Regions from separate parts of the Streptomyces sp. NPDC005811 genome, predicted to be linked through region 1. Evidence: riboswitches for the same ligand, from Rfam matches in the RefSeq annotation. Region 1 holds a riboswitch; each other region holds the start of a gene.
The links. A riboswitch is a leader RNA that binds a small molecule or an ion and turns the genes downstream of it on or off. The one in region 1 is predicted to bind cyclic di-AMP.
Positions count from the first base shown of each region.

Region 2: it holds a riboswitch for cyclic di-AMP, as region 1 does, so the genes downstream of both, ABZ490_RS18415 (NlpC/P60 family protein) here and ABZ490_RS45685 (M23 family metallopeptidase) in region 1, are expected to answer to the same signal.
Region 3: it holds a riboswitch for cyclic di-AMP, as region 1 does, so the genes downstream of both, ABZ490_RS03985 (peptidoglycan DD-metalloendopeptidase family protein) here and ABZ490_RS45685 (M23 family metallopeptidase) in region 1, are expected to answer to the same signal.

Region 1 covers NZ_JBEXXK010000070.1:38,719-45,973, reverse strand. The annotation lists gene ABZ490_RS45695 (PrsW family intramembrane metalloprotease) at 1-1,208, shown strand, start outside; gene ABZ490_RS45690 (aldo/keto reductase) at 1,219-2,175, opposite strand; gene ABZ490_RS45685 (M23 family metallopeptidase) at 2,309-3,355, opposite strand; cyclic di-AMP (ydaO/yuaA leader) riboswitch at 3,363-3,529, opposite strand; tRNA gene ABZ490_RS45680 (tRNA-Met) at 3,785-3,858, opposite strand; gene ABZ490_RS45675 (dihydrofolate reductase family protein) at 3,876-5,006, opposite strand; gene ABZ490_RS45670 (MarR family transcriptional regulator) at 5,090-5,608, shown strand; gene ribA (GTP cyclohydrolase II) at 5,725-6,357, shown strand; gene ABZ490_RS45660 (NUDIX domain-containing protein) at 6,344-7,003, opposite strand.
Region 2 covers NZ_JBEXXK010000015.1:160,729-167,983, reverse strand. The annotation lists gene ABZ490_RS18430 (alpha/beta fold hydrolase) at 257-1,171, shown strand; gene ABZ490_RS18425 (M23 family metallopeptidase) at 1,429-2,949, shown strand; gene pcrA (DNA helicase PcrA) at 3,030-5,525, opposite strand; cyclic di-AMP (ydaO/yuaA leader) riboswitch at 5,757-5,932, shown strand; gene ABZ490_RS18415 (NlpC/P60 family protein) at 5,940-7,109, shown strand; gene ABZ490_RS18410 (tellurite resistance/C4-dicarboxylate transporter family protein) at 7,201-7,255, shown strand, end outside.
Region 3 covers NZ_JBEXXK010000003.1:68,376-75,630, forward strand. The annotation lists gene ABZ490_RS03965 (XRE family transcriptional regulator) at 1-266, shown strand, start outside; gene ABZ490_RS03970 (DUF6126 family protein) at 263-385, shown strand; gene ABZ490_RS03975 (tyrosine-protein phosphatase) at 408-1,205, opposite strand; gene ABZ490_RS03980 (alpha-galactosidase) at 1,427-3,532, shown strand; cyclic di-AMP (ydaO/yuaA leader) riboswitch at 3,837-3,995, shown strand; gene ABZ490_RS03985 (peptidoglycan DD-metalloendopeptidase family protein) at 4,000-5,001, shown strand; gene ABZ490_RS03990 (hypothetical protein) at 5,176-5,757, shown strand; gene ABZ490_RS03995 (DUF6250 domain-containing protein) at 5,741-6,478, shown strand; gene ABZ490_RS04000 (SGNH/GDSL hydrolase family protein) at 6,605-7,255, shown strand, end outside.

The DNA of each region.
Region 1 (7,255 bases):
CCGAGGGGTTCCTGGTCGGGCTGGGGCTCGCCGTGCTGCCGGTGCCGCTGCTGATAGCCGCCTTCCGCTGGCTGGACCGGGTGGAGCCCGGGCCCTGGCGGAATCTGGTGTTCGCCTTCGCCTGGGGCGCCTGCGCGGCCGCGCTGATCGCGATCGTCGCCAACAGCTTCGCCACCCGCTGGATAGCCACCGCCACGGCGGATCCGTCCGGCGCGGACACCCTCGGGGCGACGGTCATAGCGCCCGTCGTCGAGGAGTCCGCCAAGGCCGCCGCGATCCTGCTCGTGTTCCTCTTCCGCAGACGGGACTTCACCGGGCCGGTCGACGGGCTGGTCGTCGCCGGGATCACCGCCACCGGCTTCGCGTTCACCGAGAACATCCTCTATCTGGGCACCGCGTTCGGCACCGACCAGCTCAGCGGGGACAGCGGCATCGCGTCCGTGACGGCCGCGACCTTCTTCGTGCGGATCGTCATGTCTCCGTTCGCGCACCCTCTGTTCACCGTGCTCACCGGCCTCGGCTTCGGGCTCGCGGCGCGCTCCGGGTACGGCCGGCAGGTGCGCCGCGTGCTGTTCCCGCTGGGCGGGCTGCTCCTCGCGATGGGCATGCACGCCCTGTGGAACGGCTCCTCGACCTTCGGCGACTTCGGGTTCTTCGCGGTGTACGCGTCCTTCATGGTGCCCGCGTTCGGGCTGCTCACCTGGCTGGCGGTGTGGACCCGGCAGCGGGAGCTGCGCACGGTCCGCGAGGAACTGCCGGCGTACACGGCGGCCGGCTGGCTGACCCCGGCCGAGCCGTACGCGCTCGGCTCGATGCGGGCGCGGCGGCTGGCCCGCGAGTACGCCAAGCGGCATCTGGGCCGCCCGGCCGCGCGGGCGGTCGCCGAGTACGAGGCGTACGCGACCTCGCTGGCGTTCCTGCGGCACCGGGGGCGCGGCGGCCGGGCGGGCGACGACTTCGTCGTACGGGAGCGGGAGCTGCTGAACGAGCTGTGGCGGCGCCGGGAGGTCGCCCGCCCGGCGCTGGACCATGCGGCGCGGATGACGGTGCCCACGGCGCCCGGGCCGGGTTACGGGTACGGGAGCCCGCAGGGTTACGGCACCCCGCACGGGTACGGCAACGCCCACGGGCACGGCAACGCCCACGGGTACTACGGGTACGGGTATCCGGCGGGGCCGTACCCCGTCCAGAACCCCTATCGGTCGTAGGGGTCGGAGGTTACGCGGATGCCTGGGCCGAGGCCGTCGTCAGCCACGTGATCTCCTCGTCCGTCAGCTCCAGGTCCGCCACCGCCAGCAGGGGCGGCAGCTGGTCCAGGGTGCGGGCGGAGGCGATCGGGGCCACGACCGTCGGCCGGGCGGCGAGCCAGGCCAGGGCGACGGTGGCGACCTCGGCGTCGTGGGCCCGGGCGATCTCGTCGAGGGCGGCGAGGACGCGGACGCCGCGCTCGGTGTCGAGGTGCTTGCCGGCGCCCGCGGCCCGCGGTCCCTCCACCGTCGTACCGGGGCGGTACTTGCCGGTGAGGAAGCCGGAGGCCAGGGCGAAGTAGGGGACGGCGGCGAGGCCGGAGCGGGCCGCGAGGTCCTGGAGGCCGCCCTCGTAGGTGTCGCGGGAGACCAGGTTGTAGTGCGGCTGGAGGGCGACGTACCGGGCGAGGTCCTCGCGGTCGGAGAACTCCAGGGACTCCCGGAGGCGTTCGGGCGAGATGTTGGAGGCGGCGATGTGGCGCACCTTGCCGGCCCTCACCAGCTCGTCCAGGGCGCCGATGATCTCCTCGACCGGCACCTCGGGCTTGTCGAAGTGGGTGTAGTAGAGGTCGATGTGGTCGGTGCCGAGGCGGGTGAGGGACGCGTCGGCGGCGGCCTTGATGTTGGCGGCGGTCAGGCCGGGGAAGTCGGGGTGCTGGCTGACCTTGGTGGCGATGACGACGTCGTCGCGGTTGCCGCGCTTGTGCACCCACCTGCCGAGGATGGTCTCGGACTCGCCGCCGCTGTTGCCGTCGACCCAGGCGGAGTAGGAGTCGGCGGTGTCGACGAAGTTGCCGCCGGCGGCGGCGTAGGCGTCCAGGACGGCGAAGGAGGTCGCCTCGTCGGCGGTCCAGCCGAAGACGTTGCCGCCGAGGGCGAGCGGGAAGACCTCGAGGTCCGAGGAGCCGAGCTTGCGCAGAGAAGTCATGTCCTACGTCAACAACGGCTTCGGAGCGGCCCATTCCGTCCGCCGCGCCGAAGCGTACGAAGAACGTGTGAACAGGACCGCTCCGGGAAGGGCAAGGGCGGCATCAGTTGGACGCGCCCGTAGGACGGCACCCTTACGGGTTGAGCCCCTTGCTGTGCAGCCAGGCCATCGGGTCGATGCCGTTGGCGGCGCCGTCCGGGTGGACCTCCAGGTGGAGGTGGGCGCCGGTGACGTTGCCGGTGGCGCCGACGCGGCCGATCACGTCACCGGTGCCGACCTTCTGGCCCGCGCTGACGTTGATCGAGGACTGGTGGCAGAACCACAGCTCGGTGCCGTCGTCCAGGGTGAGGATGGTGCGGTAGCCGTAGGAGCCCGCCCAGCCCGCCTCGGTGATGGTGCCGCTGTGGACGGCCTTGATCAGGGTGCCGGTGGGGGCGGCGAAGTCGAGGCCGGTGTGGTAGCCGGAGGACCAGTAGGCACCGGCCTGACCGAAGGTCGCGGTGAGCGTGTACGAGGAGGTCGGCAGCGTGTACTGCTTGGCCAGCTCGGCCAGGCGCGCGGCCTCGGCCTTCTCCTTGGCGGCCTGCTCGGCCTTCTCCTTCGCGGCGGCGGCCTCGGCCTTGGCGTCCTTCTCGGCCTTGGCGACCGCGGCCGCCTCCGCCTTGGCCGCGGCGGCCTCGGCGGCGGCCTGGGCACGGTCGGCGACCTGGGTCTGCTGCGACTCGGCCTGAGCCATGATCCGCTCGCGCAGCGCCTCACCGGCGTCGGCCGCGGCGCCGCTCCGGTCGGTGGCGGTGGAGGCCTCGGCGCCGAAGCCGGAGAGCGCGGGTGCGGCGTCCTGGCCTGAGTCGTCGTCGGAGATGAGGGAGCCCACGGAGGGCAGGTCCGGCATGGAGATGGAGACCGGGGGCTTGCCGGTGTTGGCGCTGGCCATGCCGCCGGCGCTGAAGGCGGCTATGACGCCGACGCCGAGGACGGTGGAGCTGCGGGCGAATCCGCCGCCGCCGCGCTGCTTGGCGACCCGGTGCTTGCCCCGTGCCGGGGCGAGGGACTCCTCGGTGGGATTCCACTCCTCCCAGGGGCCCTCTTCGCTGCGGTAGCTGCCGTAGCCGAAGGTGTCGGAAGAGGAACGCTGGCTCGGCACGAAGGGGGCTTCGGGAGCAGGCCGGTTGGACGCCACGCGGGCGCACTCCTTTCCTTCCGACGCCTACCGGGTTAGCTGACGGGTTCGGAGCGGGAAGGTCTCCTACGCGCGTAAACCGTTCGTGACTCTACGAGTTCACGACGCTTCCGTGCGATTCACCCCAAGATGGTGGTTCCCCGGTTCCCTTGCGGGATTCGACGCGTGCGCACGGAGCCGACTCTTGTGACGGCTGGGACGACCGCGCTGCGTTATCGAACGTTAATAGACCCGGGCGTAGCTTTCCAAGCTCTTCCCCTTGATCAACAACCTTTTTTGGCCTGGACTTTCGGGCCATGACCGGTGAAAAACGGGCGAGTTGCCGGAATTCACAGTACACACACAGCCCGCTTGCAGGGCCGGACGGAGAACGCGCGACGCATACACCGAGGGCCGGAACCCTTTCGGATTCCGGCCCTCGGCCTTCAGTAGCGGGGACAGGATTTGAACCTGCGACCTCTGGGTTATGAGCCCAGCGAGCTACCGAGCTGCTCCACCCCGCGTCGTTGAAACAACTGTATCACCCGCTCAGGTGCAGGTTCGCCACCCTCGCCCGCTCGGCGTACTCCGGGAGGACGACGACGTCCACGCCCTCGGCCGTCAGCAGCCCGTTTCCGTCGGCGGCGGTCACGAAGGTGTCCGGCTCCCGCCAGGCGGTGACCACCCGGCGCACGCCCGCGTCGAGGATGAGGCGGGCGCAGGGCTTGGGGCGGGAGGCGCGGCGGGCGCAGGGTTCGAGGCTGCTGTAGACGGTGGCCGTGGCCAGCCGGGGGTCGGCCGGGTCGAGTTTCGCGAGGGCGGCCTCCTCGGCGTGGACGACGGGGTCGCCGGCCTCGCGGGAGTGGCCGCGCGCCAGTTCCGTGCCGTCGGCGGCGACGATGACCGCGCCGACGCTGAAGGCGGTGTCGGAGGGCGGGCACTGGGCGGCGAGCTCACAGGCGAGGGCCAGCCAGTGGCGGTCGGCGGCGGAGGGGAGCGGGCCGGTGCCGGGGGCGGTGGGCTCGTACCGCATGAGGACGACGTCCTCGATCCGCCGGGTCTCGGTGAGCCGGAGCCGTCCGCCCTGGTAGGCGCCGGGGCCGAAGAGGCGGGGCGCGTCCGGGTCGCCGACGAAGAGGGGGGCGAGGACGAGCTGGACCTCGTCGGCGAGGCCCTGCTGGAGGAGCTGGGTGTGGATCGTGCCGCCGCCCTCGACCATGAGCCGCCGTACGCCGCGCTCGTCGTGGAGGTGCTCGAGGAGGCGGCGCCAGTCCAGGTCGGGGCCGAGCGGGACGACATCCGCGGCGATGCCGAGCGCCTCGGCGCGCCGGGCGCCCCGGTCCGTCGTGTAGACGACCTTGTCGCCGCCGGTGTGCCAGAAGTGCGCGGCGGGGTCGAGGTCGCCGGAGCCGCTGACAGTGACCTTGAGGGGGTACTCCGGCTTTCCGGCCGCCACGCGCGCGTGCCTGCGGTCGGCGGAGTTCACCAGCAGCCGGGGGTTGTCGGCGCGGATGGTGCCGGCGCCGATCAGGATCGCGTCGACCGAGGCCCGTACCTCGTCGACGCGGTCGAAGTCGGCGGGGCTGGACAGCAGCAGGCGCTCGGCGGTGGTGTCGTCCAGATAGCCGTCGAGGGAGACGGCGGCGGACAGCAGGACGTATGGGTACGGCATCGGCGCGGCTCCCCTGGGACACGAACTGTTTCGGCAACGAGGTGGGTCTTGGTTCAAGTTTGAAACAAACCTACACTGGAGGCATGACGACCCGCTGGCTCACCCCCGAGGAGCAGCGCGCCTGGCGCGCGTACGTCGCCGGCTATCTCCTCCTGGAGGACGCCATCGACCGGCAGCTCCAGCAGGAGGCCGGCATGCCCCATCTCTACTACTCCATCCTCGCGAACCTGTCCGAGTCCCCCGAGCGGCGGCTGCGGATGACCGATCTGGCGGAATCGCTGAAGATCACGCGCAGCCGGCTGACGTACGCGGTGACCCGGCTGGAGAAGGACGGTCTGCTGCGGCGCGAGGACTGCCGCTGGGACAAGCGCGGCAGTGTCGCGGTGCTGACGGAGGAGGGCATGGCGGCCCTGGAGCGGCTGGCACCCGGCCATGTGGAGACGGTCCGCACCGGCCTCTTCGACCGGCTCACCCCCGAGCAGGTCCGCCAGCTGGAGGAGATCTTCACGCAGGTGGTCGCCGGATTCCAGGAAGACGGCGAGGCGCTGCCGGAAGAACTGCCGTGGCGCAGGCGTTCATCGGGATGTTCCGGAAGCTCGTGAGCCGGGCCACAATCACGTTGCTTCAAATTTAAAGCATGGGGTAGGGTCTCACCCGGCACACTGCTTCAAATCTGAAGCAGAAGCCGTACCGACCGCACTCGCCCCGGGAGACCCGCATGCCCGACACCCCCGCCGCCACCCAGCGCGCCCGCGTCCGGGTTCCGCTGCGCTTCCACGACGGCTACTCCGTCGACGCCGAGCTGGTCACCTTCCACGGCCTGGCCGATGAGCAGGAGCATGTCGCCGTGGTGCTCGGCGAGCCCGCGCCCGGCACGGTCCCGCTGGTCCGGCTGCACTCCGAGTGCCTCACCGGGGACGTCTTCGGCTCGGCCCGCTGCGACTGCGGCCCGCAGCTGCGCGAGGCCGTCGAGCGCATAGCCGAGACCGGCGGCATCCTGCTCTACCTGCGCCAGGAGGGCCGCGGCATCGGCCTCTACAACAAGCTCGACGCGTACGCCCTCCAGGACCAGGGCCTGGACACCTACGAGGCGAACGCCGCCCTCGGACTGCCCGAGGACGGCCGCGACTACACCGCCGCCGCCCAAATGCTGCAGGCCCTCGGCGTCACCAGCCTGGACCTGCTGTCCAACAACCCCGACAAGGCCGACCAGCTGCGGGAGCTCGGCATCGACGTCCACGACCGGGTCCCGACCGGTGTGTTCACCACCCCGCACAACGTCCGCTACCTGCGCGCGAAGGTCCTGCAGACCCAGCACACCCTGCCGCTGGCCCAGCTCAGCGCCGGCTGAACGGACCGTCCAGGGCGGCCCACTGGAGCAGCATGATGGTCTTCGCGTCGGCGATCCCGCCGGAGCGGACCAGACCGAGGGCCTCCGTGAACGGCAGCTCCACGACGGCGATGTCCTCGCCCTCGGCCGCCACACCCGCCGTGTCGGCGCCGGGGGCCGAGCCGTCGTAGGGGGCGGCGAAGAAGGCCAGGCGCTCGGTGACCGAGCCCGGGCTCATGAACGCGTCGAACACATGCTCCACCTCGTGCACGGTACGACCCGTCTCCTCGACGGCCTCACGGCGGATCGCCGCCTTCGGGTCGTCGCCGTCCAGCAGCCCCGCCGCGGTCTCCAGGAGCATGCCGTCGGGGTGGCCGTTGACGTAGGCGGGCAGCCGGAACTGACGGGTCAGCAGGACCGTTTCCCGTACGGGGTCGTAGAGCAGGATCGTCGCGCCGTCGCCCCGGTCGTAGGTCTCCCGCCGCTCCCGGCTCCAGTGGCCGTCGTGGTGCCGGTAGTCGAAGGTGGTGCGGCGCAGGACCGCCCAGTCGCAGGCGAGGACCTCGACGTCGAGGATGCGGACGCGCGGGTTCCCGGTGAGGTCACGGCCGTGCAGATGCAGGCCGGTGCGGCCGCGGGGGTCGGGGGTGTCGATGCCGGCGGTCATGGGGGCTCCTCGGGTCGCGGGCGGGCTTCGCACGGGAGTTCCATGATCCCAAGGTCGCGGGGTGCGGAGCCGGTCATCGGCCGGGCTGCTGTCGAACGGCGTCGACGGCATCGTGCGGCTCCCGTCGGCGCGGAGCGGTTCCGGGCGGACGCCGGCGTGCTGGACGGCGTACGGCTCACCGGGACGGGCACGGTCGCCGACCGGTCGTGGGCCCGCCCCGCCGTCACCGTGCTCGGCATCGAGGAGGGCACG
Region 2 (7,255 bases), on a different contig from region 1:
CAACCGGCCGTTTCGTGGCATGGAGCAACGGGAAAATCACACGATGGGACAGTAACGGGAGCCGCACACGAGATCGCCGTACCGCCGCGCCGCAGACCGCGCGCCGCGGCGGTACGGCGCATCGGTGCCGGCGCGACCGACCCCCGGGGCCAAGGACCCCGCCGGCCGCCCGGCAGCCGATCTCCTCCGCCGCGACTTCCACGAGGGCACACGGGGGACAGAGACGTCCTCGGCGTGTGCCGACAGGAGGTCGGCGATGCAGGTCACCAGGGTGCTGCAGCCCTTTCTTCCGCTCTACCGGCGTCTGCTGCCGGACCTTCCGAGCCTTCCGAACATCCCCGGCAGGCTGGCCGGGCTCTCCACGGCCCTGCTGAAGGCCACCGTCCTGGACCTCGCGATCCTCGCCGGCCACCTCCTGCTCTACCCCTCCGGCATCGCCCAGGAGCGGCGTCGCGCCGCGCTTCCGCCCGGAGAGAACAACGCATCGAACAAAACTGGCACCGAGTGCCCCACACCGCTTCCCACCCCGGCCCCGCTCCCGGTCGTCCTGCTGCACGGTTTCATCGACAACCGCTCGGTCTTCGTGCTGCTGCGCCGCAGCCTCGCCCAGCACGGCAGGCACCGCGTCGAGTCGCTGAACTACTCGCCGCTGACCTGCGACATCCGTACGGCGGCCGAGCTGCTCGGGCGGCACATAGAGGAGATATGCGAGCGCACCGGCAGCGCCCGGGTCGATGTCGTCGGGCACAGCCTGGGCGGTCTGATCGCCCGGTACTACGTGCAGCGGCTGGGCGGTGACGTCCGGGTCCGCACGCTGGTCACGCTCGGTACCCCGCACGCGGGCACCAAGGCGGTGCCGCTGGCGAACGCGCACCCCATCGTGCGCCAGATGCGCCCCGGCTCGGAGGTCATCGAGGAGCTGTCCCGGCCCGCGCCCGGCTGCCGTACGCAGTTCGTCAGCTTCTGGAGCGACCTCGACCATCTGATGGACCCGCTGGAGACGGCCCGGATCGACCACCCCGACCTGCTCGCGCAGAACGTCCGGGTGACGGGAATCGGCCATCTCGCCCTGCCCGTGCATCCGGCGGTCGCGACCGGCATACGGCAGGCCCTCGACACCTCCGAGACGGCCACGGCCGACCCGCGCACCGGCGGTCTGACGGTGGCGTGAGACCCGCCCGGCAACCGTTCGAAGGGATTCGATAGACGTTCGAGACCCGCCTCGCCTCGAACAGTCTTCGAACATAAGGCCAAACCCGCGTCCGCCGTCCCCCGAAACACGGCCGATTGCCCGTTTCCTTCGAGCACGAAACCTGCGGAAGATTGTCGCGCCCGCATACCGCCGGGTACAGTCGCCGCACTGCTCTGGCAGCCCCTGTTGTCGAGGCGAGAGAGAAGTTGGTGAACGACCGTCACCCGTCGGGGACCATGACCACCCCGACTCCGGCTTCCGACGCCGACTCCGCGCCCTACGCGTCGTACGGCACCCAGGAAGCCTCGTACGACGGCTTCACCACGTACCACGGCTACGACACCGGCGCCCAGCACACCGGCCACTTCCCGGCCGACCCCCTCTACGGCGGTCTCCCCGGCGACGGCACCGCGAGCATCGGCGACAACGCCTACGGCACCGGGCAGTGGAACGTCGGCGCCCAGCCGACCGTGGTCGACACCGGCGGCCACCAGCTCCACGACACGAGCGGCCACCACGCCCTGCACTACGACCCGTACGCGGCCCAGCACCACGCCGCCTACGACTCGGGCGCCTACGACACGACCGGCTGGCCGACCGGCCACCAGCAGCTCCCGCTCGTACCGCCGCAGACCTCGGTGTCCGACACCGGCGGCCAGTGGGACGCGAACGCCTGGCTCCAGCCGGACCAGTCCGGCAACCCCGCCGACCAGACCCAGCACTGGGAGTGGGGCACCCAGATCTTCGAGACCGGCGCCTACGACGCCACGCAGTGGAACTCCGGCGGCGACAGCGAGACCGGCACCGCGTCCGACGCGTACGAGCAGCCGGCCGAGGTCCCCTTCGACCAGCAGGCCACCGCCACCTTCGAGGCGGTCGGCCACGACGAACAGGCTGCCGACGGCGGCGAGTTGTCCGCCACCGGCGAGCTTCCCGCGGTGTCCGAGCACCCCCTCCTGGACGACCAGGAGGAGATCGCGCCGGCGCCCGCCACCCGCGCGGCCGCCCGCAACTCGAGCCGCTCGCGCCGCCGTACGCCCCCGAAGCGCTCCGCGCTGCTCACCGTGGCCGTGCCCTCGGCGTGCGTGATGGGTGTCGCCGGCATCGCCGCGGCCTCCGTCGGCACGCTGACCGGCGGCGACGACAAGGACACCACGGCCACCGCCTCGGACGCGCAGCCGGTGAAGCCGTCCGCCGCCAACAACAAGCTGGACTCCCAGCTCGAGACGCTCAGTGCCGAGGCCGACAACTTCGCCGACCGGGCCAGCCGGACGCAGGAACGCATCGACCTCAAGGAACAGCAGGCGGCCGAGAAGAAGAAGGCGGCGGCGGAGGCGGCCCGCAAGGAGCGGCTGCGCCCGAAGTACGCCCTCCCGGTCGCCCAGCGCGGACTGAGCGCCTACTTCGGCCAGGCCGGCGTCAACTGGATGTCCCAGCACACCGGCATCGACTTCCCCGTCTCCTACGGCACGACGGTGATGTCGGCGACCGACGGCACCGTACGGACGCAGTGGAACAGCGCCTACGGCAACATGCTGATCGTGACGGCCAAGGACGGCACGGAGACCTGGTACTGCCACCTCTCCACCTACCGGGTCGCCTCCGGTTCGACGGTGAAGGCCGGCGATCCGATCGCCTACTCCGGGAACTCGGGCAACTCCACCGGCCCGCACCTGCACTTCGAGGTCCGGCCGGCCGGCGGTTCGCCGATAGACCCGCTGCCGTGGCTGCGCAGCCACGGGCTGGACCCGACGTAACGCCTCGACCGCCTGTGGTGCGATGAGCCCCCGAGCCCCCGCCATGCACGCGGGGGCTCACTCATGTGCGCTGCGGCTGTCTACAGCTTCTCGACCGGCGCGTACCGCAGCAGCAGCCGCTTGGGCTTGCTGTCGCCGAAGTCGATGGTCGCCTCCGCGTTCCCTCCCGTGCCCTTCACGCCGACGACCGTGCCCAGCCCGAACTGGTCGTGGGTGACGCGGTCACCGACGGCCAGCGCGACGACCGGCTTCTCCGTCGCGCCCCGGCGGGTCGCGAAGCCGGAGGCACCGGCGGCCGAGGAGCGCGAGCGGGACGAGGACAGCGAGGCCGCCACGCCGGACACCGGACCGGAGGACACGGGCGCGCTCGCCCCCGTCCGCTTCCAGTCCACATGGGTCGCCGGGATCTCCTCCAGGAACCGGGAGGGCGGGTTGTACGACGGCTGGCCCCAGGCGCTGCGCAGCGAGGACCGCGTGAGGTAGAGCCGCTCCCGCGCGCGCGTGATGCCCACATAGGCCAGGCGGCGCTCCTCCTCGAGCTCCTTGGCCTGGCCGAGGGCGCGCATGTGCGGGAACACGCCGTCCTCCATACCGGTGAGGAAGACGACCGGGAACTCCAGGCCCTTGGCGGTGTGCAGGGTCATCAGGGTGATGACGCCGGAGCCCTCCTCGTCCTCGTCGGGGATCTGGTCGGAGTCGGCGACGAGCGCGACCCGCTCCAGGAAGGCGGCGAGCCCCCCGGCGGCAGCGCCCTCCCCCTCGGCCTGCTCCTGCTCGAACTCCAGGGCGACAGCGGCGAGTTCCTGGAGGTTCTCGATGCGGGTCTCGTCCTGCGGGTCGGTGGAGGCCTGCAACTCGGCCAGGTAGCCGGTGCGTTCGAGCACGGCCTCCAGGACGGTCGCGGGGCCCGCTCCGGACTCGACGATCGTCCGCAGCTCCTCCATCAGCACGTTGAACCGCTTCACCGCGTTCGTCGACCGCGCGGCCATGCCGTAGGCCTCGTCGACGCGCTTGAGCGCCTGCGGGAAGCTGATCTTCTCGCGCTGGGAGAGGGCGTCGATCATCGCCTCGGCGCGCTCGCCGATTCCCCGCTTGGGGACGTTGAGGATCCGGCGCAGCGGGACGGAGTCCTCCGGGTTGGCGAGGACGCGCAGATAGGCCAGGACGTCCCGGACCTCCTTGCGCTCGTAGAAGCGGACGCCGCCGACGACCTTGTAGGGCAGGCCGACGCGGATGAAGACCTCTTCGAAGACACGGGACTGGGCGTTGGTGCGGTAGAAGACCGCGACATCGCCCGACCTGGCGTCGCCCGCGTCGGTGAGGCGGTCTATCTCGTCGGCGACGAACTGCGCCTCGTCGTGCTCGGTGTCGGCGACATAGCCGGTGATGCGCGCGCCCGCGCCCGCGTTGGTCCACAGGTTCTTGGGGCGGCGGGACTCGTTGCGCTCGATGACGGCGTTGGCGGCGGACAGGATCGTCTGCGTGGAGCGGTAGTTCTGCTCCAGCAGGATCGTCGTCGCGTCCGCGTAGTCCTCCTCGAACTGGAGGATGTTGCGGATCGTCGCGCCGCGGAAGGCGTAGATCGACTGGTCGGCGTCACCGACGACGCAGAGCTCGGCGGGCGGTATGTCGTAGTCGTTGGGCGGTACGTCGACCGGGTGCTCGGAGGTGCCGACCAGCTCCCTGACCAGGGCGTACTGGGCGTGGTTGGTGTCCTGGTACTCGTCGACGAGGACATGGCGGAAGCGGCGGCGGTAGTGCTCGGCGACATCGGGGAAGGCGCGCAGCAGATTGACCGTGGTCATGATCAGGTCGTCGAAGTCGAGCGCGTTGGCCTCGCGGAGCCGGGACTGGTACATCGCGTAGGCCTGGGCGAGGGTCTTCTCGAAGCCGTCGCCGGCCTGGGCGGCGAAGTCCTCCTCGTCGATCAGCTCGTTCTTCAGGTTGCTGATCTTGGCGCTGAAGGACTTCGGCGGGAAGCGCTTGGGGTCGAGGTCCAGGTCGCGGCAGACCAGGGCCATCAGCCGCTTGGAGTCGGCGGCGTCGTAGATCGAGAAGGAGGACGTGAAGCCGAGCTTCTTCGACTCGCGCCGCAGGATCCGCACGCACGCGCTGTGGAAGGTCATCACCCACATGGCGTTCGCGCGCGGGCCGACGAGCTGCTCGACGCGCTCCTTCATCTCGCCCGCGGCCTTGTTGGTGAAGGTGATCGCGAGGATCTGGCCCGGGTGGACGCCGCGCTCGGCGAGGAGGTGGGCGATGCGGTGGGTGAGCACACGGGTCTTGCCGGAGCCGGCGCCGGCGACGATGAGCAGGGGGGTGCCGGCGTGGACGACGGCCGCGCGCTGGTTGTCGTTGAGCCCCTCCAGGAGGGCGGCGGCGTCGATCGCCGGGCGGGGGGCGCCGTCGCGGTAGTAGGCGTCCCGGTCCGGGGGCGCGTCGAACTTCCCGCCGAACAGATCGTCCGGAAGCGACTCCGGAACGTGATCGTCCTCGGGCGGCGGCGGGGATTCCTCCTCATGGCCCGCGGGGGCCTGGAGGTTCGCCAGGAAGCTGTCGTCAAAGAGGCTGCTCATCGCTCTCCGAGTCTAGGGTGCCCCACTGACAACGCGCGGCCGTCCCCCGAACATCCCCGCCCTCACCTTCCGAGGCGGCGATATCACAGCACGTGATCCCATGTCCCGGCTTTGCGCAAGGTAACAAAAATGTATCGGGCATATCGCCCATCAACCTTCACACGGGCCACACGAGTTGGCTACCGTTCCGGGCAGGCCACGCGGATCCCCACCGGCGAACCTCGCCGGGCCGTACGGCCTCCGCCGAGTCCGGTGCGCCCCCTGTGAGGCAGCCGGAGCCGGGGACCCACCGAGACCCCGGGGTGAATCGGCCCGACTTCCCCAGCGGGAGACGGCCGTAGGGCGCCCTTCCGAACCATCCGCCCGAACCCGACAGCTAACCCGGTAGGCGGACGATGGAAGGAGTCGCCTCTCTTGGCGTCGCAGCACCGCAAGCCGCGCTTCAAGGGCAACCGCGCGGCAGGCATACGCACGCCCGCCCTGGCCACCGCCGCGCTCACCTCCGTGGCCCTGCTCTCCCAGTCGGCGAACGCCGCCCCCTCCGACGACGGCAAGCCGAGCCTGGAGGAGGTCGAGAAGAAGGTCGACGACCTCTACCGCCAGGCGGAGTCGGCGACCGAGAAGTACAACGCCGCCAAGGAGAAGACGACCAAGCAGCGCAAGCAGGTGGACGGTCTCCTCGACGACGTCGCCCGGCGCACCCAGAAGCTCAACGAGGCGCGCGAGGAACTCGGTTCCTTCGCCGCCGCCCAGTACCGCACCGGTGCCTCCGCGCCCGACACGGCGACGTTCCTGCTGGCGGACTCCCCGCAGGACTACTTCGACCAGACGCAGCTGATGGGCCGGCTGACCGACCGCCAGAAGGGCGCCGTCGACGACTACGTCACCGAGCAGTCGGAGACGATGCGCAAGCGCCAGGAGGCCGCCGAGAGCCTGGCGACGCTCAACGACGCCCAGAGCGACCTGAAGACCGCCAAGGCCTCCGTCCAGAAGAAGCTCGGCGACGCGCGCGAGCTGCTGGCGCAGCTGACGGCCCAGGAGAAGGCGCGGCTGGCGGAGATCGAGAAGCAGAAGCAGGAGGAGGCCGCGCGCGAGGCGGCCGAGCTGGCACGGCAACAGGCGGCCCAGGCCGCCCAGCAGGACACCGGCACGTCCTCCTCTTCGTCGTCTTCGACTTCTTCTTCGTCTTCTTCCTCGTCCTCGTCGTCGTCGGACGCCTCGTACACCACCAAGGCCGAGAAGGCGCTCGCGTTCGCCCGTGCGCAGATCGGCAAGCCGTACGTCTGGGGCGCCACCGGCCCCGACTCCTACGACTGCTCCGGCCTCACCCAGGCCGCCTGGAAGGCCGCCGGCGTCTCCCTGCCGCGCACCACGTACGACCAGGTGAACGCCGGCACCACCGTCTCCCTCGCCGACGCCCGCCCCGGTGACCTGGTCTTCTTCTACGACGACATGAGCCACGTCGGCATCTACATCGGCAACGGCATGATGATCCACGCCCCGAAGCCGGGCGCGTACGTGCGCGAGGAGTCGATCTACTACGACGGCGAGTCGGGCATCCACAGCGTGGTCCGCCCGGCCTGAGCCCTGTGCGGGCACACGCGTGCAGGTCGTTTTTTGCGACTACGCGCGTGTGCCGCCGCGTGAGCCGCCTCACGTCCCTAGCATCGGGCCCATGCCCGGCACCTCCTCCCTTCGCGCCTGGTGGGCGCGGCGTCCGCCGGCGGCCG
Region 3 (7,255 bases), on a different contig from region 1:
ACGTCCCGTACGGGTCGCAGGGCGACATCGTGCGGGTGCACCCGGGCGAGGAGTGGCTGCACGTCCTGACGGGCCGGCTGCGGCTGCGCCTCGGCGACACCGTGCATCTGCTCGGCCCCGGGGACAGCGCGCACTTCGACTCGCTGACCCCGCACCGCCTCGCCGCGCAGGACCCCGACGGGGTCGACCTGCTCTTCGTCCACACCCTGTTGCAGAGTCCCACGGCCGCCCTGTGCCTGGGCCCCACCCCTGGAGAGACACCATGACCGACATGGAGGAGCGGTTCCCGCGCAGCCTCTGGATCCGGCTGATCATCTACATCGCGGTGGGGCACGTCCTCGCGGCGTTCATCTGGTTCCTGTTCGAGGCGGGGGCCAACCAGTAGGGGGCCCGCGGCGGGGGCGGCCTCAGTCGAGCAGCCGCTCGCGCAGCCGCTCCCGGGTCTGCGGAGCCAGCTTCAGGCCCTTCTCCAGATAGGGGTCGACCCCGCCCCAGGTCTCGTCGATGGTGTCCAGCGCCGCCGCCAGGTACTCCTCCCGGGCGTCGAACAGGGGGCTGAGCAGCTCCATCACCTCGGGGGTGTACGCGGTCGCCGCCGAGCCGCCGCGCCGCACCTTGTAGCGGCGGTGCTTGGCGTTGGACTCCAGGTAGTCCGCGAGGATCGCCTCGCGCTCCACACCGAGGGCGAGCAGCGTCACCGCGACGGACAGCCCTGCGCGGTCCTTGCCGGCCGCGCAGTGCATCAGCGCCGGCACACTGTCCTCGGCGAGCGCGTGCAGCACGCGCGAGTGCTCGGCCGTACGGCCCTTGATGATCGTGCGGTACGAGGCGATCATCCGGCCCGCGGCCTTGCCGTCGCCGAGGAGGACGCGCAGCTGCTCGATGTCGCCGTCGCGGACCATCTTCCAGAACTCCGCGCCGTCCGCCGGGTCCGACAGCGGCAGGTTCACATGGAGCACCCCCGCCAGCGCGACGTCCGGGCCCTCCAGCTTCTGGTCCGCCGCGTTGCGGAAGTCGAACACCGTGTGCAGGCCCAGGGAGGACAGGAACGCGGCGTCCTCGTCGGTCGCGTGCGCGAGATGGCCGCTGCGGAACAGTACGCCGTGCCGCACCCGCCGCCCGTCGGCGGTCGGCAGACCCCCCACGTCCCGGAAGTTGCGGACACCTGCCAGCTCGGGCTCGGTCGACGGGATCTGCTGCGTCACGGGGGCTCCCTCCCGGTTCGGGCTCCGCCGGTGCGGCTCGGGTGACCGACGGGGCCGATTCGACCATACGACATGGATTCCCCGGGCAACGGGTTGTCCACAGCCGGACGAATCCTTCGTCTCCCCAGGTGAAAGGTTTGTCCACAGACGTTGCCGGGCAGGGCGCGCGCAGCTGATGATGTTGGGGCTTGATCGCACCTGTTCGAATCAGTGGGGGTTTGATGCCCGAGACCGTGAAGCCCGAGATCGCCGCGGGCGGCCGTACCTGGCTCCTTTCGGGGCCTGGGAGCAGCTATGCCCTCCACCTCACCGAGGCCGACGAACTGGTGCATCTGCACTGGGGGCCGAGGATCGCGCTCGCCGACGCGGAGGCGCTGGCGGCCGTGCCCTTCGCGGGCCGCGCGTCCTTCGAGGCCGCGCTGGACGGGCATGAGGAGTACCCGGTGGAGGGCGGCCCCCGCTTCGTCCGCCCCGCCCTGTCCGTGCGCACCGGCACCGGGCGCCGCGGCACCGAGTGGACCTTCGCGTCGTACGAGATCCAGGACACCGACGACTCGGGCGCCGAGCTGCTGTTGCACTTCCGGGACGGCGCCCTGGTGATCACCCTGCACTACCGGATGCGCGGCGACGTCGTGGAGCGCCGGACGACCCTGCGCAACGACGGGGAGGAGCCACTGGAGCTGCTGCGCGCCGACTCCGCCACCTGGACCCTGCCCGAGCGCGACGACTGGCGGCTGTCGCATCTGCACGGCCGCTGGGCGGCCGAGTCCCGTCTCGTGCAGGCCCCGCTGACCTACGGCGAGAAGATCATCGGCAGCCGGCGCGGCCATACCGGCCACCAGTACCTGCCCTGGGTCGCCCTCGACACCGACGCGACCGAGGAGCGCGGCGAGGTCTACGGCTGCGCCCTCGGCTGGTCCGGCTCCTGGCGCATCGCCGTCGCCCAACTCCCCGACGCGCGCGTGCAGATCACCGGCGGCGCCGGACACGACGACTCCGGGCTGCTGCGGCTGGCCGCGGGGGAGTCCTTCACCACGCCCCTGTTCGCCGGACTGTGGACCGACGGCGGCTTCGGCGGGGCCAGCCGCGCCTGGCACGCCTACCAGCGCGCCCACGTCATCCCGGACGCCGGCCGGGACCGGCCGGTGCTCTTCAACTCCTGGGAGGCCACCTTCTTCGACATCTCCGAGGAGCAGCAGGCCACCCTCGCCCGGCGGGCCGCGGCGATCGGCGTGGAGCTGTTCGTCGTCGACGACGGCTGGTTCGGCGCCCGCACCGGCGACCACGCCGGCCTCGGCGACTGGTGGCCCAACCCGGACCGTTTCCCGAAGGGCCTCAAGCCCCTCGCCGACTACGTGCACGCGCTCGACATGCAGTTCGGCATCTGGGTCGAGCCCGAGATGGTCAACCCGGACAGCGAGCTGTACCGGGCGCACCCCGACTGGGTCCAGTTCCAACCGGGACGAAAGCGGACGGAGTTCCGCAATCAGCTCATGCTGAACCTGGCGCGCGAGGACGTCCAGGAGTACCTCTGGGAGCGGCTCGACGGCCTGCTGTCCAGCGCCCCCATCGACTACGTCAAGTGGGACTTCAACCGCTGCTTCACCGACGCCGGCTGGCCGGACGACCCCTACCCGCAGCGCCTGTGGGTGGACCACGTCCGGGCCCTCTACGCCCTGCTGGACCGGCTCCGGGCGGCCCACCCCGGGGTGGCCTTCGAGTCCTGCTCGGGCGGCGGCGGACGGATCGACCTCGGCATCCTCGCCCGCACCGACCAGGTGTGGACCTCCGACAACACCGACCCGCTCGACCGGCTCGACATCCAGCACGGCTTCAGCCAGATCCACCCCGCACGCGTGATGGCCGCCTGGGTCACCGACAGCCCCAACACCCAGCTCAACGGCCGGATCAGCTCGCTGCGCTTCCGGTTCGTCAGCGCCATGGCCGGGGTGCTCGGCGTCGGCGGCGACCTCTCCGAGTGGACCGAGGAGGAACTCGCCGAGGCCCGCCGCTGGGTGGACCTCTACAAGGAGATCCGGCCCCTCGTCCAGCACGGCGACCAGTACCGGCTGCGCCCTCCGGCCGGCGGGCTGAGCGCCGTCCAGTACGTCGGCGGCGACGAGACCGTCGTCCTCGCCTGGCTCCAGGCCCAGCGCTACGGCGAGCCGGTCGCGGCGTTGCGCCTGCGCGGCCTGGACCCGACGGCGTCGTACGAATGCCGCGAAACGGGCGAAGTCCACCGAGGTGCGGTGCTGTTGCACCACGGGCTGCGGACCGGGCTGCGCGGTGACCTCGATGCGACGGTTATCCGCCTGCGTCGCATCTGAGGGTTCTGTCCGAATTGAATCCTTCGTTCCAACTCGCTCTGGAATAAGGGATCCTGGAGGGGTATTACGTGAGCAGGGTCATATTCGTGACCCTGCGTCGCCCGTCATGCTCACGTAATCAAAGTGCTTTTCAAGGGCGTTAGCCGAAATTCCCGGTGCCAGATGCACGGAGCGTCACTGGGAATTCGCACAGCGGATCAAGAGAAAGACGTGAACAGGGCAACCACTGCTTGTTCCTGTGCGTCTTGGTCGCTTACGTTCCAGACCAATCCGGACGGACGCCGAATCCTGCCGCCGCCCGGAATCCGCACACTCACCCGTGCACGGCAGGAGCGGGGGACCCACAGGCAGAACCGCCTGTTCCGGTCTCCGGAACAGGCTTGGGGTAAAGCCGCGACCCGTCGCGGCCGGGCATCTCCAGTCCGCACCCGACAGCTCACCTCGCAGGCGCCGGAGAGGAATTCGCCATGCCCGCGAAGGGTAAGCACCGCCGCCCGAAGACCCAGCGCTTCACCCGCTCCATCGCCGTCGCCGGAACCGGCGGGGCCGCACTCGCCCTCCCGCTCATGGGGGCCACCGGCGCCCACGCGGCCACCCCGCAGTCGGTTTCCCAGGGTGCTTCCCAGGCCGTCGCGCAGACCGTTTCCCAGTCGGTGGCGGACAGTGCCGTCCAGGCCTCCGCCACGACACGGAAGTCCGCCGCGAGCGCCCGGAGCTACACCGTGCGGGCCGGCGACTACCTCGCCAGGATCGCCGACGAGCAGCACGTCGGCGGCGGCTGGCAGAAGCTGTACGCGGACAACCGCGAGGCCGTCGGCAGCAACCCCTCGCTGATCCACCCCGGCCTGAAGCTGTCGCTCGGCGCGAAGGCCGCGAGCACCGAGTCGTCGACCGGCTCCTCGTCGTCGTCCTCGTCGTCCTCGTCGTCCTCGTCGTCTTCTTCGTCCTCGTCGAAGTCGACGCAGTCGTCCTCCTCGCAGTCCTCCGACACGAAGGCGTCGTCGTCCTCGTCCTCCTCGGACACGGCCGCCCGGTCCGCCGAGAGCGCCACCGCCTCCAGCGGCTACACCCTCCCGGTGTCCGGCGCGACCGTCGGCACCGGCTACCGCGTGGCCGGCAGCATGTGGTCCAGCGGCTACCACACCGGCGTCGACTTCGTCGTCCCGACCGGCACCTCCCTCAAGGCCATAGCCGAGGGCACGGTCGTCTCCGCCGGGTGGGGCGGCGCGTACGGCAACCAGGTCGTCATCAAGCTCAACGACGGCTACTACGCCCAGTACGCCCACCTGTCGCAGCTCTCGGTCTCGGCCGGCCAGACCGTGACCGCGGGCCAGCAGATCGGCCTCTCCGGCGCCACCGGCAACGTGACCGGCCCGCACCTGCACTTCGAGATCCGCACCACGCCGAACTACGGATCCGACGTGGACCCGGTCGGCTACCTCCGCTCCCACGGCGTCGCCGTCGGCTGACCCCGCGCCTGACGCGCCCGCCTGACGCGCCCGCCTGACACGCAGAACGAAGGCCGGACCCGAGCCCCGGGCCCGGCCTTCGTTCTGCGTGTTCATGATTGTCGTATTGCGGTCTCGTGGCATCCCTTTTCGCCCCATCGACAGCCGGGCCAGGGTGGGGACACAGTGATCCCCGTGAAGGGCAAGCGCTTTCTGCCAAGAACCGTCGCCCCCGCGGGACAGGCGGCCGACGAGGACGGCCGCCGACTGAACCGCACGCCGCCGCGCAGGTCGACGACGACCTGCCGGGACACCTCGCCGGGCGCGGGGACGTACGCCGTGCGGCACGCTCGGCCCGGCGGCCTCGACGGCGACGGACGGGCGGAGGTGCTGGTGCACACCGCGGCCGGGGCCGACTTCGCCGACGGCGCGACCGGCGCCGAGCGCACCCGGCAGTCCGTACCGGACGGCTTCGTCGCCGACGGCCCCTCCGGCGGGCAGTTCGGCAGCGCCCACCTCGACGGCGAACACCGCAGCCTGGTCACCATGTTGGTGACCCGCGGCGACCTGACCGGCGCCTGTGCACCACGACCGAGCCGACCGGCACGCGGATCCGCGCCCTGGCCCAGAACCCCGCGTACCGCCTCGTCCGGACCGTCCGCGGTGGTCTCCAGTTCGACGTACACCGACCACCATCTCGGCACCGAGACCCGCCGGATCCCCCGTCCCGCCCTCACCACGACCCGAGGAGCCGACCGACGTGACGACCACGCGTAGAGCATTCGGAGCACTGGCGGCGGGCGCCGCCCTGGCGGCCCTCGGCCCGACGGCCGCCGCCGCGTCCGCCACCGGCCATGCCCCAGGTCACGCCAGAGGGTTCCGTCACCGCAGGCTGCTCGCCCGCGACGACTTCCGGCACGGCCTCGGACAGTGGGCCGTGGAACTGGAGCGGGGCGGGACCGTCACGGCCTCGCACGGCGTCCTGGAGGTCGACGTGCCCGCCGGGGCGACCCTGTGGTTCACGCGGCCGTTCGCGGGGCCGTACGTCCTCGAGTACGTCGCCACGCCGGTCTCCGCGGGCGGCGTCAACGACCGTGTCTCCGACCTCAACAACTTCTGGAACGCCGTCGACGTCCGCTCCCCGGACGATCTCTTCGCCACCCCGCGCGGCGGCGCCCTCGCCGAGTACGACTACCTGAAGACGTACTACGTCGGCTACGGCGCCAACACCAACACCACCACCCGGCTGCGCCGCTACGTCGGCGAGGCGGGCGTCCGGCCGCTGGTCTACGACTACACCGAGCCGCTGCTGGTGGCGAACGCGCCGCACCACGTCCGGATCGTGTCCGACGGCTCCACCCAGCGCTGGTGGAACAACGGACGGCTCGTCTTCGACTACGCCGACCCGGAGCCGTACACCCGGGGACACTTCGCCTTCCGCACCACCTGGAGCCATTTCCGCATCGCCAACTTCCGGGCGTGGGCGCTTATTCCCTGATTGACGCAGTCTTTAGGAGTGGCTTATGTCACCGCCCGTCAACCCCTTCCTACGGTCGCGTAGGCCACATTCGAAGGGGAATCATGAACCGTTGTGGCAGACGATTCGAAGAATGACAGCAGATCAGTGATCGGGTCGTACGTGGCGGTGGGGGACAGCTTCACCGAGGGCGTCGGCGACCCCGGCCCCGACGGGGCGTTCGTCGGCTGGGCGGACCGGTTCGCGGTACTCCTCGCGGACCGGCGCCCCGAGGGCGACTTCGCGTACACCAACCTGGCGGTGCGCGGGAAACTGCTCGACCAGATCATGGAGGACCAGCTGCCGCGGGCCGTCGAGCTCGCGCCGGACCTGGTCTCCTTCTGCGCGGGCGGCAACGACATCATCCGTCCGGGCACCGACCCCGACGAGGTCGCCGAGCGCTTCGAGCGCGCGATCGCCTCGCTGACCGCCGTCGCCGGCACGGTCATGGTGACCACCGGCTTCGACACCCGGGGCGTTCCCGTGCTCAAGCACCTGCGCGGGAAGATCGCCACCTACAACGGACATGTGCGGGCCGTCGCCGACCGGTACGGCTGCCCGGTGCTCGACCTGTGGTCCCTGAAGTCCGTACAGGACCGCCGGGCCTGGGACGGCGACCGGCTGCACCTGTCCCCCGAGGGGCACACGCGCGTGGCGCTGCGGGCCGGGCTGGCGCTCGGACTCCAGGTGCCCGCCGACCCGGAGCAGGCATGGCCGCCGCTGCCGCCGCGCGGGACGCTGGACGTGCGGCGCGACGAC